DNA from 2 places in the Cobetia sp. 14N.309.X.WAT.E.A4 genome. Region 2 is predicted to be linked to the other one. Evidence: predicted binding sites of a transcription regulator. Region 2 holds the regulator's gene; the other holds the start of a gene.
What was found. The regulator sigma-54, encoded in region 2, starts transcription at its own class of promoters, with help from an activator protein. The targets are predictions, from matches to a motif close to TGGCACNNNNNTTGCTNT.
Positions count from the first base shown of each region.

Region 1 (3,351 bases), on a different contig from region 2:
ACATGACTTCCCCCGCGGTATCGCCTATCGCAACCGGCCCGAGGAATTGCCGCGCATGACATTGCCCACCGCCTTCCATCCCTGCACCTCCGCCTTGACCAAGCAGTACATCGATTACCACGGCTACTGGCTGGCCACCCATTACGAGGGGTGGGGGGCCAAGGCGGAGTATCTCGCCTGTCGCGAACGGGTCGCGGTGATGGATCTCTCCGCATTGCGCAAGTTCGAGGTCGCCGGACCGGACGCCGAACGCCTGTTGCAATATGCGCTGACCCGCAACGTGCGCCGACTCTCCATCGGAGAAGTGGTGTATTCCGCCATGTGTCAGGAAACCGGCGGCATGCTCGATGACGGCACCCTGTTCCGCATGGGCGAGCAGACCTTCCGCTGGATCTGTGGTGATCCGGCCAGTGGCCAGTGGCTGCGGGATCTCGCAGAGCAGCAGGGCTATCGCGTCACGGTGCGCGACTCCACCCATCAGCTGCACAACATCGCGCTGCAGGGGCCGAAGAGCCGCGAGGTGCTGGCGCCGTTGATCTGGAATGCGCGTACCCAGCCGGAGGTGGAAACGCTGGGCTGGTTCCGCTTCATGGTCGGTCGTCTGGCGGGCCCGAATGGCATCCCGCTGATGGTGTCGCGGACCGGCTATACCGGTGAGCTCGGCTATGAAGTCTGGTGTCATCCGCATGACGCCCCGGCCGTGTGGGAGGCGATCTGGGCGGCCGGTGAGCCGCATGGCATCGCGCCGCTGGGGCTGGATGCCCTCGACATGCTGAGGATAGAGGCGGGGCTGATCTTCGCTGGCCATGAATTCTGCCCGCAGACGTCTCCCTACGAGGCGGGCATCGGCTTCACCGTGCCGATGAAGAGCAAGGAGGATGATTTCATCGGGCGTGCGGCCATGCAGCGCGAGACGCCGGAATCCCGCCATCGGATCATGGGCCTGAGGGTGGACAGCAGCGAGCTGGTCAGCCACGGCGACCTCGTCTATCACGGGCGCTATCCGGTCGGGGTGATCACCAGCGCGACCCGCTCTCCCTTGCTCAACCAGTCCATCGCCATGTGTCGTCTCGCCCCGGATTTCTCAAGCCCCGGAACGCAGCTTGAGATCGGTCAGCTGGATGGTCACCAGAAGCGTCTCGTCGCCGAGGTGGTGACATTGCCTTTCCATGATCCTGAGCGTCTCAAGGTGCGCAGCTGAGTGATGCATGACGCATGACCGAGACCTCGCGCGTGAGGCTGGCCGGTGACGATCCGTATATGCAGTACGACTCACGTCATATCACGGTGCAGGACGCCGCCTGCCTGCCTCAATAACGAACACCCTCTTGCCAGGTGGTGATTTCCGGGCTTCATATGTGAAGAGGTGTCCACGATTTCGAGAAGATATCAATGAAAACAACGTATTGCTGAAGGTGCCCATCAGGGGTCATCTGGCATGTCGCTTGCTTTATCCAGCAGGTCCCCCTTGAAAAACAACAACAACCTTCGGGCAGACAGGGTTTCCACCGGCAGGCATGCGGTGGCAGACCCGGCCCGGAAAAGGAGAAAAGACGATGGATGAAAAGACGTTGCAAAGCATATTGGATATGCACCAGGCGATGAACATCGAGGTGTTCTACTGGTGGTGTACCGCCATCATGTTCCTGATCCACGCAGGCTTTCTGGCCTATGAGATCGGTGCCTCCCGTTCCAAGAATGCCCTGGCGTCCGGCATGAAGAACGTGCTGACGCTGGCCTCGATCATCCCCGCCTTCTACTTCGTGGGCTGGTGGATCTACAACGCCTTCCCCAACGGGCTGATTCCCATCGAGGCTTCCGCGGCACTGCCGTGGAGCGCGAGCATGCGCCCGGACGCCGATGACATGGGCACCGGTATCTTCTTCGCGGCCTTTGCCCTGTTCGGTGCGACCACGGGCTCGATTCTCTCGGGGGCGGTGATCGAACGCATCCGCCTGGGCGCCTTCCTGTTACTGGCGGTGATTCTCGGTGCGGGTGTCTGGATCCTGGCGGGTGCCTGGGGCTGGCATCCGGATGGCTGGATGCTGCACAAGCTGGGCTACCACGATGTCGGCGCGGCGGGCGTGGTGCATGCCGTGGCCGGCTTCTTCGCGCTGGGCGTGCTGCTCAATCTGGGCGCGCGTATCGGCAAGTACAGTGACGATGGCAAGCCGCAGGTGATCGCGCCCCACAACATGCCGATGACCTTGATCGGGCTGATGCTGATCATCGTCGGTTTCTTCGGCTTCCTCGGCGGATGCATCATCTTCAACACCGGTGACATCGGCTGGACCACCATCTATGGCAATCGCACCAACCTTTCGGCCTTCGCCTTCAATACCCTGATGGGCTTCGGTGGCGGCGTGATCGGCGCCTACCTGTCCTCGCGTGACCCGTTCTGGACCATGTCCGGTGCACTGGGCGGCATCATCACCGTCGCGGCGGGGCTGGATCTCTACAACCCGGGCCTGGCCTTCGTACTGGCCGTCACCGGTGGCGCCTTGATGCCGAAGATCGGCGCGCTGCTCGAGAAGCGTGGCCTGGACGACTCCGTCGGCGCCTTCGCGGTACATGGCTTCTGCGGTTTCTACGGTGTGGTACTGGTGGGTGTCTTCGCCGCGGGCTTCCCGAATGTCGGCGAAGGCGTGCCGGATGTCTCCTTCACCGGGCAGCTGACAGGCGCGGTGGTGATGGCAGTGACGGGCTTCGTGCCGGGTTGGGGCGTTGCCTATCTGCTCAAGAAGTTCAACCTGCTGCGCGTGCCGCCGCATGTCGAAGTGCTCGGGCTGGACCTGTTCGAAGTGCCGGCCAAGGCCTACCCGGAGAGCATGGCAACCGAGTCATCTTCCAGCGTTCCGGCACGTTCCGGTGGGGTAGTGGCAGCACCGATGGACAAGCGTCCCGATATCAGCTGAGTCGGTTCTGACGATTACCCGCATGAGGATTGGCTCGTTTGTTGCAGGGTTCGTTGCCATCTGTCCTGAAGTCTGGCTGCCAGCCAGTGACGGAGCGAACGGGCCGATTCGTTTTCTTTCTTCTCCAGGAGTCTTGTCATGGAAACTGTCGATACTGCGGTACATGCTGCCAACTATGCGTTCTTCTTCAGCAATTCAGGGATGGTGGCGGTCAGTCTGTTGATCGCGGCTGGCGTCTGCATCTCGTTGAGCGTCAATATCCTGCGCCATGAGAAAGTGTCATTCCGCAGCAAGAAGACCCTCTGATCCATCGGGGCCTTCTTGCTCCGCAACCACAGAATGCACAACGCCGCGAAGCCATGCTTCGCGGCGTTGTGCATTCTGTGGGCCCGACGTCACATGTCAGGTGACACAAGGCCGTCAGTCAATCAGATCC
Region 1 is NZ_JAPNXT010000005.1:158,371-161,721, forward strand. Features, by position in the region: gene OW493_RS09095 (aminomethyltransferase family protein) at 1-1,201, shown strand, start outside; gene OW493_RS09100 (ammonium transporter) at 1,557-2,915, shown strand; gene OW493_RS09105 (hypothetical protein) at 3,054-3,221, shown strand.
Region 1: the regulator sigma-54 is predicted to act here: its motif matches at 1,435-1,452, upstream of OW493_RS09100 (ammonium transporter).

Region 2 (3,351 bases):
TCTGCCAGGGCATGGAGGTCGGCGCCAGCGGCGTGCAGGGTGCAGGCAGCCTGTTGGCGTTCCTTCTCGATCGACAGTGTCACCTGAACATTGGTGATGTTGTCGTAATGCCGTTCGAGGCGAGCGAGCTTCTCGTTGACATAATCGCGGAGAGGATCGGTGAGTTCCACATGATGCCCGGTGATATTCACTTGCATGGACACGCTCCTTTATCCAGCGGGTTGCCTTTGAATTGTAACCCTTTTTGACTGCGAGCAAACCCTGATTGAACGCGCGGCCACTTTCTGACTCCGGCCATGGTCTCGTGGCGATCATCTGCTGGCGAGAGCGGCGGTGCCGGTGTACCGAGCGTCTACCCCGACAATGCCCAAGCTTTGAACAAAGATCAACGCTGCGCTGCATCGTGGGGCAAGGCTTGTCTTCAACCCAGCGAGGGATATCAGCAGGTTCTTCATGAGCATCGCCTCGCATCACGGACGGAATGGGGCTCGAGAAACCGGCCGTTTGTGGCCAATGTCAGCATTTACGTCGACGTTCGTGTGGCAGGAGTCGGTGGCGACCCCTGGCTATCTGTCCGTGGGATGTGAGGGAAAAAGAAAGCACTCTGGAGAAAAGTGGCTGGAAAAATAGGCAATTGGGGCGTGAAGTCACTCACGCAGTCGCAAGGACAGGCATTGCCAACCGGTATTCAGACGACCGATTGGCAGATGATGCCAGGATGGCAGGTGCAAGGGGGCGAGCTTCAGCGCTCCGACGTGTGGAGTCCGCTGGCCTGCGGGTATCCGTTGTCGAGACTCACGCTAAGCGCTTGCGCTCGCTGGAGGAGGGGATGCCCATGGCCTCGCGATACTTGGCGACCGTCCGGCGCGCTACCTCGATGCCATCACTGGCCAGCAGATCCACCAGGCGTGAGTCGGACAATGGCTTGCGCGCCGGTTCTTCCGAGATCAGCTTGCGAATGCGCGCACGGATCGCGGTGCTGGAGTGCGCGTCACCGTTGCCGCTGCCACCCACCTGACTCGAGAAGAAGAACTTGAGTTCGAACACGCCTCTCGGGGTGTGGATATATTTCTGGGTGGTCACCCGCGAGATGGTGGATTCGTGCATCTCGACCACTTCCGCGATGTTGGCGAGGATCAGCGGCTTCATGCCTTCTTCCCCCTGCTCGAGGAAGTCGATCTGGCGCGCCATGATCTCGCGGCCCACCTTGAGCAGGGTGTCATTGCGTGAGGACAGGCTCTTCATCAGCCAGCGGGCTTCCTGAAGATTGTCCTTGAGGAAGGTATTGTCCGCGGACTTGTCGGCCCGCTTGATGAGGGCGGCATATTCCGGCTGGATACGCAGCTTGGGCAGCGCTTCCGGGTTGAGCTCGACCTGCCAGCCGTGACGCGTATGACGGACCAGCAGGTCCGGGATGACGTAATCACTGGCAGGCTCGCCCCAGGCGGACGCCGGGCGCGGGTCGAGCGCCCGTACCAGACGAATGACGTGATCCAGCTCATCATCATCCAGGCTCAGGCGACGCTTGAGCAGCTTGCGATCGTCATTGCCCAGTGCCTCGAGGAATTGCCGCACCAGACGGCGGGCCTGGGCCAGCAATGGCAGATCGTCCGGCAGCAGGGCCAGCTGCAGCAGCAGGCATTCCCGCAGGTCTCGAGCGAACACACCGGTGGGATCGAACTGCTGAAGGCGCAGCAGGACCTGCTCGAGTTCCGACGCCTTGAGGCCGGGCAGTCCCTGACCTCGCAGGCCATCGACCAGTTCGTCCAGGCTCATGCTCAGGTAGCCGGCCCCATCCACCGCATCGATCAGACTCTCCGCCATCTGGCGTTCACGCGCATCGAGGTCCGTCATCGCCAGCTGCCAGCGCAGGTGGTCCTGCAGGCTTTCGACACTGGTGTTGCGATCGAAGTCCGGCCCGTCCTCGCTCGAGCTTCCGCTGCCGGAACTGGTCAGGCTGCCTGCGTGATCCTGGTAGAGGTCCGACCAGTCACTGTCGAGAGGGTATTCTTCAGGAATCTCGCTGTTGGTCTCGGAGGTGGAGATCTCGCTCTTGTCCTGTGTCTCCGCGACATCCAGCGACTCGTATTCCTCGTCAAGCTCCAGCATGGGGTTTGACTCAAGCGCCTGCTGTATCTCCTGACGCAGGTCCAGCGTCGACAACTGCAGCAGCTGGATCGCTTGCTGAAGTTGCGGGGTCATGGTCAGGGAAGTGCCGAGTCGAAGCTGCAAGGTGGGTTTCATGGGGTCTGTCATTCACGGCAAAGGAACGTGCATCTACGCTATACCGTGGGTCGGGGCACTGACAAGGGGCAGTCGAGAATATTCAAGCAACTTGCATGCCATGTTGCCACCAAGGTGGTATGGACGTCATGCATTCGAGTGAGGTGTGGCAGAGCAGGAGGGTTCACGGGGAGATCACGCAAGCGCCTGTCGAGGCGCTTGCGTGAGGGGGCGGGGAACGAGGCCCCGACAGTGAAGCAGGAAGTGGCGGGTGCTGGAGGGTGCTGGTGAGAGCAGAAGAGGTCGGACGGCTCTCGTCAGGCTGACGGCTCTCACCAGGCTGACGGCTCTCACCAGGCTGACGGCTCTCACCAGGCTGACGCCACTCTCGGGCTAGAGCTTGAACTCATGGCCCAGGTAGACATCACGCACCTGCTGGTTGGCGAGGATGGTGTCGGCGTCGCCATGCGCGATGATCTGGCCATCGCCCACGATGTAGGCGGTATCGCAGATGTCGAGTGTCTCGCGCACGTTGTGATCGGTGATCAGCACCCCGATGCCGCGGTCACGCAGCTGGCGCACGATGCTCTTGATCTCGCCCACCGAGATGGGGTCCACGCCGGCAAACGGCTCATCAAGCAGCACGAAGTCCGGCTCGGTGGCCAGTGCGCGAGCGATCTCCACGCGGCGGCGCTCCCCGCCGGAAAGGCTCATGCCGGCACTGTCACGAATATGCGTGATGCTGAACTCGTTGAGCAGCTCCTCCAGGCGTGCCTTGCGTCCGTTGCGATCCAGATCCTTGCGCGTCTCGAGGATCGCCATGATGTTGTCGGACACCGAGAGCTTGCGGAAGATCGAGGCTTCCTGGGGCAGATAGCCGATGCCGGCGCGAGCCCGCTGATGCATGGCGGCGCCGGACAGGTCGTGGTCATCGATGGTCACGCTACCGGCATCCGAGCGCACGAGGCCGACGATCATGTAGAACGAGGTCGTCTTGCCGGCCCCGTTGGGGCCCAGCAGGCCTACGATGTCACCCTGGCGGATTTCCAGCGAGATGTCCTTGACGACCTTGCGACCCTTGTAGGCCTTGGCCAGATGACGAGCGCTGAGGGTACGTGGGCTGGCAGC
Region 2 is NZ_JAPNXT010000001.1:53,727-57,077, forward strand. Features, by position in the region: gene raiA (ribosome-associated translation inhibitor RaiA) at 1-197, opposite strand, end outside; gene OW493_RS00235 (RNA polymerase factor sigma-54) at 796-2,244, opposite strand; gene lptB (LPS export ABC transporter ATP-binding protein) at 2,617-3,351, opposite strand, start outside.